2 regions of the Sphingomonas kyungheensis genome follow, and region 1 is predicted to be linked to the other one. Evidence: riboswitches for the same ligand, from Rfam matches in the RefSeq annotation. Region 1 holds a riboswitch; the other holds the start of a gene.
The links. A riboswitch is a leader RNA that binds a small molecule or an ion and turns the genes downstream of it on or off. The one in region 1 is predicted to bind glycine.
Positions count from the first base shown of each region.

Region 1 (5,363 bases):
ACGTCCCGCATCGCGCGGGTGATGGCGGTGATGAAAGCGTCCTGCCACATGATGCATCCCCCTGCCCTGCCATCATAGCGGCGACGCCGGCGCTGCGGGAGGCCGCCGCCGTGTCGACCTGTCGGGATGTCGATGGCTCGTGCCGTTTGGTCGGTAGTGTTGACACGTCGACACATCGACACATCGACACGTCGAGGCGTCGAATGTACGACGATAGCGAAGGCGGATCAGCGGAGGGGGGAAGGTTCGCGCAGAGGCGCAAAAGACGCAGAGAAGCCCGGGAGGATGGTCCGGCCCTCTTGTGCCCCGCCGTCGCGGGATCGCCATGCGGCGCAGCCGCTGTCCGGATCGCAGGGACACGTGCCGCATCCCCGAAAGCAACTCCTCCGCGCCTCCGCGCCTCCGCGCCTCCGCGTGAACCAAAACCGGCCACTTCGCGGATCGCCGGACGATGGATCACGCGAAGACGCGAAGACGCGAAGAAAAGGAGGTTCACGCGGAGGCGCGGAGGCGCGGAGAAGGACGCGCTAGAGGAGCGCCCTGCCCTCCAGCGGCGGCTGGGAAGGAGCAATGCACTGGCACACAGCCCCTTCGCGTCTTCGCGTGATCGTCACGCGGCGTCACCCGCGACCCGGCCGCTCGGGATGCCGCGCCGCTCACGACAAAGGCATCACGTCGTATCATCGACCTGTCGACACCACGACACTTCGACAGCCCGCCCAACGGAATATCAGACGCCGAAGGCCACTCGCAGGATCGCCATGCGGCGCAGCCGCTGTCCGGATCGCGGGGACACGCGCCGCATCCCCGAAAGCAACTCCTCCGCGCCTCCGCGCCTCCGCGTGATCCAAAACGTGGCCGCTTCGCGGACCGCCGCTTGAGGGCTCACGCGAAGACGCGAAGACGCGAAGACAAGGAGGTTCACGCGGAGGCGCGGAGGCGCGGAGGCGCGGAGAGGGACGCGCTGGAGGGAACGCCCTGCCCTCCAGCGGCGGCTGGGGACGCGGAATGCGCTGGCGCGCAGCCCCTTCGCGTCTTTGCGTCTTCGCGTGAACCCTCGAGCGGCGTCAGCCGCGACCCGGACGCGAAGCATGCCGCGCCGCTCCGACAGGCATCACGTCGGATCATCGACTTGTCGACATTACGACACCTCGACAGCCCTCCCGACGAGTATCAGGCGCCGAAAAGGCGGCTCTGCTTATAGCCCGAGCGCTCGTCTCCGCCCTCCCAATCGGCAGACGGCCCCCTCCCAATAGCCGCTCTGCGCTCTTTGCGCCTCTGCGCGACCCGAACCGGCCGCCGCGATCGCCGGAACCGGACGGCGCGCACAACAGCGCCCCGTCCCCGTCCCATCGCGTCAGATCATCGACCTGTCGACATATCGACAGGTCAACATTCCACCACATTGACCGCCAGCCCGCCGAGGCTCGTCTCCTTATACTGCGAGCGCATGTCCTCGCCGGTCTGGCGCATCGTCTCGATTACCGCGTCGAGGCTGACGACGTGGCTGCCGTCGCCGCGCAGCGCGAGATAGGCGGCGTTGATCGCTTTCACCGCGCCCATCGTGTTGCGCTCGATGCACGGGATCTGGACGAGCCCGCCGATCGGGTCGCAGGTCAGGCCGAGGTTATGCTCCATGCCGATCTCGGCGGCATTCTCGATCTGGCGATTGCTGCCGCCGAGCACCGCGGCGAGGCCGCCCGCCGCCATCGAACAGGCGACGCCGACCTCGCCCTGGCAGCCCATCTCCGCCGCCGAGATCGACGCGCGCTTCTTGTAGAGCATGCCGATCGCCGCCGCGGTGAGCAGGAAGGTGCGGGCACCCTCCCCGCGCGTCGCCTGATCGCAGTCGCGCGCCACCAGCGTCTCGTAGAAGCGCAGCACCGCGGGCAGCACGCCCGCCGCGCCATTGGTCGGCGCGGTGACGACGCGGCCGCCGGCGGCATTCTCCTCATTGACCGCGAGCGCCCACAGGCTGACCCATTCGAACACTTCCGCGGGGTTGCTGCCGGGGACGCAGCCGCTCAGGCCCTGCGCGATCGCCTGCGCGCGCCGGCGCACCTTGAGCCCGCCGGGCAGCATGCCCTGCTGGGCGATGCCGCGGTCGATACAGGCGTGCATCGCGGCGCGCACCGCGTCGAGGAAGGCGTCGGTCTCGGCAGGGGCACGCCATGCCTCCTCATTGGCGCGGACGAGGTCGGCGATGCCGAGCCCGGTCGCATCGCCGAGCGCGAGCAGGTCGGCGCCCGAGCCGAACGGATGGCGCACCGCGACATTGCCCGCCGCCAGCCGCTCGCCGCGGCGCAGGATCGCCCCGCCGCCGATCGAGAAATAGGTTTCGGTGAGCGTGCCGTCGGCAGTCTCGGCGGTGAAGGTCAGGCCGTTGGGATGTTCGGGCAGGAATTCGCGCGGATGGAAGACGATGTCGCCCGGCGCGAAGGCGATCTCGGCACCGCCAGCGAGCGGCAGCCGGCACCGCGTCTCGATATCGGCGAGGATCGCCGGCGCGGCATCGGGATCGAGCCGCTCGGGCTGCCAGCCGGCGAGGCCGAGGATCACCGCGGTATCGGTGGCATGGCCGCGCCCGGTCAGCGCGAGGCTGCCGTAGAGGTCGCAGCGCACCGCGGTGACCGCCTGCCCGACGACCCGCTGGGCGAAGTCGAAGGCGGCGCGCATCGGCCCGACGGTGTGCGAGCTCGACGGGCCAATGCCGATGGTGAAGAGTTCGGCGACGCTGATCGGCCGGTCGAGGCCGCGGTCGAGCGGGGTCCGGGACTGGGACTGGAACTGGGGCAGGGGCAGGTCGGTCGGCATCAGGGTCCCTCCGCCGGCATCGCCGGCCTGCCCCCTCTGTCCCTTGCGCCTGAGATCATTATCCCGTCGGCGGACGCGGCTGCGCCTCTCTCCAGATGTTTGCCGTCGCTACGGTCCTTTGGCCTGAGAGTTTCCGGGGCGGTTGCTCCTTCGGCGCCGGGGCGGGCCCGGTCTCTCCCGTATCGACCGCGCCGCTATCCGCCGGGTCGGGGCGCCGGGTCAAGCGGCATCGCGCCGGAGTCGACGTGACGACATGTCGACGTTGCGACACCGCACGCCCGCACCGTCACCGGGCGCCGACATGTCGGGCTGTCGACATGTCGGGAGCGGGCAGGCCGCGGCGCGTGGGGGGAGCAGGCGCGGCAGGGGAGGGGGCGGTATTTCCTACTCGAAAGCACGAATGGATGCGGCCGGTGACGCCATTTCCCTAGGGATTCCCGTGCGGGGTGCCAAAAGTTCGTGCTTTCGAGTAGGAAATGGCGATGGCCCGCTCCCCCGCTCCCGCCCGCCCCGCATCCGGCTCCGCCGCCGTGCCGCACCGCGACCTGTTCACGCTCGACAGTCCGCTGCACGGCGAGATCCGCGGCGAACGCTCGCTGATGGCCTTTCCCTTCTTCGCGCTCAGCAAGAATGCGTGGATGAAGCCGCTGACCTACGATCATGCCACCGTGTCGATCGAGGTGCGGCCGTCGGCGAGCGGCGTCGCGACGATCTACGACAAGGAGATCGTCCTCTACATCGCCAGCCTGATGGCGGCGAAGCTCGAGGCGGGCGAGCATGTCGAGCAGGATTTCATCTTCACCGCGCACGATCTGTTCTCGGTGACCGGCTCCAACCATAGCGCACGCTCGTACAACCGGCTGTCCGAGGCGCTCGAGCGGCTCCAGGGTACGCAGATCAAGACCAATATCGAAGCCGGCGGGGAAGGGGAGGAGGGCTTCTTTTCCTGGCTGTCGGAAGCAAAGCTCCACTATTCGCGCACCAAGAGCGGCGAACGGCGCCTGAAAGCGGTCAAGGTACGGCTGTGCGACTGGCTGTTCCGGGCGATCCTGCTCGATCGTCACGTGCTCGACTATGCCGCCGCCTATTTCCAGCTGGGACCGATCGAGCGGCGCATCTATGAAGTGGCGCGCTCGACGTGCGAGGAAGAGCTCGACCTCGACCTTGCCACCTTCCGCCTGCAGATCGGCTATCAGAACCCGCTGTCGAACTTCCGGGCGGCGCTCAAGCAGATCGTCGCGACCGACGGCATCCCCGACTATCACCTCGAACTGGTCGAGGGCGATGCAGGCGGGGCGGCGGAGGAGGGGGCACCGCGCCGCGGCCGCCGCGCGCCGCAGAGCCGGGTGGTGATCACCCCGCGCCCGCAGCCCGGCGAGTCGGCGCTGAGCACGACTCGCGCCATCCTGGAATCGACCGAGTCGGGCGAATCGATCGATGCCGACCCGGCGGACGCCGATTCGCCGACCCCCGCCGACTGATTCGTGCCGCCATCCGAATTGTTACTCGAAAGCACGAATGGAACGGCGATTTTCTACTCGAAAGCACGAACTTAGCCGCGCCATTGTTACTCGAAAGCACGAATCGGCAGCGCATTGTTACTCGAAAGCACGAACTTTTTTTCGATTAAATACTCGAAAGCACGAATCGTAGCCGCTTCCAGTGTTGGATCAATGCTGCAACAAAGGGGCGCGGCCAACGTCGGCCGTGCAGGTTTGTTGAGTGGAATGGCCGTGACCCCATAAAGGAAAGCCCGGCACGAGGCCGGGCATCCCAGTATTCCTGTGTGACCAGCGTCGCCAAACGCCGAACACCTTATCGCAGGTAGTCAGGCCACAGGGATACTGCCGAACCCGATCCGGTTCAAGGATGCGCGTTTCGCGCCACGGAATTTTTTGTCCTCGGTCCCGGCCCCACAAGGGGATGGAAGATGACGGCGTTGACCTTCGGGGAAGCGAGCGCGCAGCTCTGCGCGCGCGTAAGGCTGGACGCGCGTGCCGTGCGGCGCGTGCCCCACCGCACCGGTGCGCCGGTGCGCCGCGACAGTATCGAGGCGGGGACGTTCGAACACCTCTTCTTCGCGCCGCCCGCCGCCGGCGAGCCCGACCGCTGGCTGCGCGCCTGCCGCCGCGCGCTCGACGCCGGCCGGCGGCTGCGGCGCGAGGCGCGCGCCGGCACCCGGACGCTGAGCGCGCGCGAACGGCCGATCGCCGCGCTGACCGGCGCGGCGGTGCGCGTCTTCGAGGAACTGTGCACGCTGGCGCGACTGCATCGTGGCCGCGTCTTCCCGAGCTACGACTGGCTCGCCGAGGCGACCGCGCTCGGCCGCGCCACCGTCGCACGCGCGCTCGTCCTGCTCGAGGCGGCGGGCTTCCTCGTCCGCCAGCGCCGCTTCACCCGGATCGAGGGGGCAGGGGAAGGGCCGCGCTATCGCCAGACCTCCAACGCCTATCGCGCGCTGCTGCCCGCCGCGGTGCTCGGCTATCTGCCGCGCTGGATGCGCCCGGCGCCGCTGCCCGTCGACCAGCTCGATCACCATCAGGCGCAGG
Region 1 covers NZ_JBBBDM010000005.1:6,287-11,649, reverse strand. The annotation lists gene V8201_RS11805 (L-serine ammonia-lyase) at 1,390-2,814, opposite strand; glycine riboswitch at 2,916-3,004, opposite strand; gene V8201_RS11800 (replication initiator protein A) at 3,297-4,295, shown strand; gene V8201_RS11795 (helix-turn-helix domain-containing protein) at 4,745-5,363, shown strand, end outside.

Region 2 (5,363 bases), on a different contig from region 1:
CTCGCCCTGCTTCTCGACGAACGGCAGCGGCGCGAACGGCGTCAGCGCCTCGGAAAAGACCACCGGCCCCGAGCCCGGCCCGCCGCCGCCGTGCGGCGTCGAGAAGGTCTTGTGCAGGTTGATGTGCATCGCATCGACGCCGAGATCGCCCGGCCGCACCCGGCCGACGATCGCGTTGAAATTGGCACCGTCGCAATAGACGTAGCCGCCCGCGTCATGCACCGCGTCGGAGATCGTCTTGAGGTCGCGTTCGAACAGGCCGCAGGTATTGGGGTTGGTGATCATCACCCCGGCGACGTCCGGCCCGAGCCGCGCGATCAGCGCCGCGGTGTCGACACGGCCGTCGGCGGTGGCGGGAATGTCCTCGACCGCGAAGCCGGCGAAGGCGGCGGTGGCGGGGTTGGTGCCGTGCGCCGATTCGGGCACCAGCACGATCTTGCGATGCCCCTCGCCGCGCGCTTCCAGCGCCGCCTTGATCGCGAGGATGCCGCACAATTCGCCGTGCGCGCCCGCCTTGGGGCTCATCGCGACGCTGGTCATGCCGGTCAGCGTCACCAGCCAGTGCGCGAGCTGATGGATCACCTCAAGCGCGCCCTGCACCGTATCGACCGGCTGCAACGGATGCACGTCGGCGAAGCCGGGCAGTCGCGCCATCTTCTCGTTGAGCCGCGGATTGTGCTTCATCGTGCACGAGCCGAGCGGGAACAGGCCCAGGTCGATCGCATAATTCTGGCGCGACAGGCGGGTGTAATGGCGCACCGCCTCCGGCTCGGCGAGCCCGGGCAGGCCGATCGCCGCCTTGCGCGCGAGGCCACCGAGGCGCGACGCCGGTGCCGCCGCATCGATGCCCGTGAAGTCGACGCCGGTGGTCTGCGTGTCGCCGATCTCGAAGATCAGCGCTTCCTCCAGCATCAGCGCCTTGTTGCCGGTGGCGGTCGGTGCGGCGGGCTTGCCGTCGCCCGCGGTCATCTGCGGACGCCAGCCGCTCTGATTGATGCTCATGCCAGAACCTCCTCGAGTGCGGCGGCAAGGGTTTCGATGTCCTCCGCGCTGGTCGTCTCGGTCACCGCGACGATCAGCCCGTTGGCGAGCGCCGCCTCGCCCGGATAGAGCCGGCCGAGCGACACGCCCGCGAGGATGCCGCGATCGGCGAGCGTGCGCACGACGGGACGCGCCTCGACCGGCAGCCTGACGGTGAATTCGTTGAAGAAGCTCTCGGTGACCAGCTCCACGCCGGGCACCTGCGACAGCCGGTCGGCGGCGCGGCAGGCGGCGGCATGATTGATCGCCGCAAGCCGGCGCAGCCCCGCCTCGCCGAGCAAGGTCATGTGCACCGAGAAGGCAAGCGCGCACAGCCCCGAGTTGGTGCAGATGTTGCTCGTCGCCTTCTCGCGCCGGATATGCTGTTCGCGCGTCGACAGCGTCAGCACGAAACCGCGGCGCCCGTCGGCATCGACCGTCTCGCCGCAGAAGCGGCCGGGCATCTGGCGGATGTACTTCTCCTTGCAGCCCATCAGCCCGACATAGGGGCCGCCGAACTGCAGGCCGACGCCGAGTGACTGGCCCTCGCCGACGACGATGTCGGCGTCCATCTCGCCCGGCGCGGTGATCGCGCCGAGCGCCACCGGCTCGGTGACGACCGCGATCAGCAGCGCCTTGTTGGCGTGGCAGGCATCGGCGAGCGGGGTGAGGTCGGTGATGCGGCCGAGGATGTCGGGATATTGCACGACGACGCACGACGTGTCCGCGTCGATCGCCGCGATCAGCGCCTCGACATCGGTCTCGGCGGTCAGCGCCGGCGTCGCGGTCTGCAACTGGTCGCCGGTATATTTGGCCATCGTCTTGGCGACGCTGACATAATGCGGGTGGAGCCCGCCCGACAGGATCGCCTTGCCCTTGCGCGTGATGCGCCGCGCCATGCCGATCGCCTCCCAGCAGGCGGTCGAGCCGTCGTACATCGAGGCATTGGCGACGTCGGTGCCGAGCATCCGCGCGACCTGCGTCTGAAACTCGAACAGCATCTGCAACGTGCCCTGCGCGATTTCCGGCTGATAGGGCGTATAGGCGGTGAGGAATTCGCCGCGCTGGATGAGATGGTCGACGCTCGCCGGCACATGATGGCGATAGGCGCCGGCGCCGAGGAAGAAGGGCACCTCGCCGGCGACGACGTTCTTGCGCGCCAGCGCGGTCATGTGCCGCTCGACCGCGAGTTCGGAGGCATGGCCCGGCAGGCCGGCGATCGGCCCGGACAGGCGGGCGGCCTCGGGCACGTCGACGAACAGATCGTCGATCGATCCCGCGCCGATGACCGAGAGCATCGCATCACGATCGGGCTGGGTAAGCGGCAGATAGCGCATCATCATTCCCTTGGAAGCCCCACCCCTTCCGGGGAGGGGCTAAGATAGGTCACAGCTTCGCGACGAAGTCCGCGTAGGCCGCTTCGTCCATCAGCGTCTTGAGCTCGGCCGGGTCGCTGAGCGTGATCTTGAAGAACCAGCCCTCCGCCTCCGGGTCCGAATTGACCAGGCTGGGATCGTCGGCGAGCGCGGCATTGCCCTCGGTCACCGTGCCCGACACCGGCGCATAGACGTCCGACGCAGCCTTGACCGACTCGACGACCGCCGCCTCGTCGCCCTTGCCGAGCTGCTTGCCCGCCTCGGGCACGTCAACGAAGACGATGTCGCCGAGCTGGCCCTGCGCATAGTCGGAGATGCCGACCGTGCCGGTGTCGCCGTCGACATCGACCCATTCATGATCTTCGGTGAAATAACGGCTCATCACTTGCCTCCTGCGCGGACATAGCGGTGGGGAACGAAGGGCAGCGGGGCGACCACCGCCTCATGGATCTTGCCGCGCTGGACGAGGCGCAGCGGCGTGCCCGCCTCCGCCAGCGCTGCGGGAACATAGGCCATGGCGATCGGCGCGCCGACGCTCGGCGCGAAGCCGCCGCTGGTGACGCGGCCGATCACCGCGCCATCGGCGTCGACGACGCTGGCCCCCTCGCGCACCGGCTGGCGCCCGGCGACCGACAGGCCGACGCGCTTGACCGCGGGGCCGTCGGTGCGCTCGGCAAGGATGCGCGCCGCACCGGCAAAGTCGGCGGCCTCGCGGCGGCGCTTCGACAAAGCGAAGCCGAGGTCGGCCATCACCGGCGTCGTCTCGGGATCGAGGTCGTGGCCGTAGAGCGGCAGCCCGGCTTCGAGCCGCAGCGAATCGCGCGCACCGAGGCCGATCGGCTTGACCTCCGGCTCGGCGCAGATCGCATCGGCGAAGGCGGCGGCGGCCTCTGCGGGGATCGAGATCTCGACACCATCCTCGCCGGTATAGCCCGAACGGCTGATCCACAGCGCATGGCCGTTCCATGCGAACGCGCCCGCGGTCATGAACACCAGCGCCTCGACGCCGGGCACCAGCCGCGCGACGGCAGCGACCGCCTCGGGCCCCTGCACCGCCAGCAGGGCCTGATCTTCCATCAGGTTGAGCGTCACGTCATCGGGCAGCACGTCGAGCAGATAGGCGAGATCGTCATATTTGGTCGCGCCGTTGACGACGACATAATGGCTCGCCGCCCCGAACGGATGCTCGCCCTCTTCGGGCAGCGTCGTCACCATCAGATCGTCGAGGATGCCGCCCTCGTCGTTGAGCAGCAGCGAATAGCGGATCCTGGTCGGCGCCAGTCCCGCGACGTCGCCGGGCAGCACCTTCTCGAGCGCGGCGGCGACCGCGGCGGCGTCGATGCCGTCGCCGGTCAGGCCGACCTGCCCCATATGGCTGACGTCGAACAGACCCGCCGATTCGCGCGTCCACAGATGCTCGGCCATGATGCCTTCATATTGGACGGGCATCTCATAGCCGGCGAAGGGCACCATGCGGCCGCCGCGGGCGCGATGCCACGCGTCGAGCGGCAGCAACTGGATGGCGGGTTCGTCGCCATCGAGCTCGTCGAGCGGGTCAGGCAGGGTGTCCGGCAGCGTGTCGCTCATCAACCGTCTCCAAAAAAGGCACACGATCCGGGTCGCGGGCCAGCCGCATCCGATCTCGTCATACCCCCTCTGTCACGGTGACCTGAGAGCTTTCACCCGGCGCATAACAGGCGGCGGGCTTACCCCTTCGGTGGCTCCTCAAAGGAACGCTTTCCAGAGTGTCGATAAGGCAGCGCGCGGTCCGTTATGCCTGAGAGATTCCGGGGTGGTTGCTCCTTCGGCGGCCTCCTTGTGAAGAGGCTCTCTCCCGCGCCCGCCCATGCCGGTCGCCCGGCATCGACGTGCGATGCTCTGGCGTCCCGCAAGGGCTTAGTCAATGCGGAAAGGCCCGCATCCGCCGCGGATCAGCGCTGCGCGTTATACTTCAGCTGATCGTCGGTGAGCTGGAAGCCCACCAGCGCCTCGAACGTCGCGCGCAGCACCGCGGTGCGCACCTCGGGCCGGGCGAGCGGATCGGTCGCGGCATCCTCGTCCCCCGCCTTGCGCTTGCGGGTAAGCTGGTCGCGCACCTCGTCGGGCAGCGTCGCCGCGGCGCGCGCGATCTGCGTAGAGGCGGTGCCGCTCGCCTGCGCGCGCGTCTGGCCGGCGTCGAAATGGACGGTCACCGCCCCCTTGCGCTTGGCGGTCACCGCGGTGCCGCCGCGGACGATGGCGATGTAATAGGGCAGCACCACGTCGCGCGCCGCATCGGCGCGGGTGCGCCGCGCCAGCACGTCGAAGGTGACGCTGGTGACGATCTGGTCGCCCGCGTCGTTGCAGGCGCCGCGTACGTGCGTCATGTTGGCGACGACGTCGATCGCGCTCTCGTCACGGCTGGTCGCCGGGTCGAACAGGGTGATGTCGCCGGTCCCCGCCGCGACGCCGACGGTCGGACAGGCCGAACGCACCGCCGAGATGCCGCCTTCGACGATCTCGCCCTTGCTGGCGCAGCCCGAGAGGATCAGCGCGAGGGCGGACAGGCCGAGAATCGTGGTTTTCACGGGGACGCATACCTTTGTCGAACGGTCAGTGACGCAGTCGCCGGCGGCCCGGCGGTACGGCGCGCACCATAGGAAGCGCCTTTCGCGCGTGCAAGCAATCGCGTAGAGCGACCGCCATGGCCTCTCTTCTTCAGCCGGACGGCGGCAAGCCCGTCCTCGATCTGCTGATCGCCGCGCCGCGCGGCTTTTGCGCCGGCGTCGACCGCGCGATCCGCATCGTCGAACTCGCGATCGAGAAACACGGCGCGCCGGTCTACGTCCGCCACGAGATCGTCCACAACAAGTTCGTCGTCGACACGCTGCGCGCTCAGGGCGCGGTGTTCGTCGAGGAGCTCGATCAGGTGCCGAACGGCGCGCCGGTCGTCTTCTCGGCGCACGGCGTGCCCAAATCGGTGCCCGC
Region 2 covers NZ_JBBBDM010000002.1:495,442-500,804, reverse strand. The annotation lists gene gcvPB (aminomethyl-transferring glycine dehydrogenase subunit GcvPB) at 1-1,002, opposite strand, end outside; gene gcvPA (aminomethyl-transferring glycine dehydrogenase subunit GcvPA) at 999-2,357, opposite strand; gene gcvH (glycine cleavage system protein GcvH) at 2,407-2,778, opposite strand; gene gcvT (glycine cleavage system aminomethyltransferase GcvT) at 2,778-3,983, opposite strand; glycine riboswitch at 4,043-4,150, opposite strand; glycine riboswitch at 4,151-4,243, opposite strand; gene V8201_RS06420 (hypothetical protein) at 4,328-4,963, opposite strand; gene ispH (4-hydroxy-3-methylbut-2-enyl diphosphate reductase) at 5,080-5,363, shown strand, end outside.
Region 2: linked by a shared signal. The riboswitch ahead of gcvT (glycine cleavage system aminomethyltransferase GcvT) and the one ahead of V8201_RS11805 (L-serine ammonia-lyase) in region 1 are both predicted to bind glycine.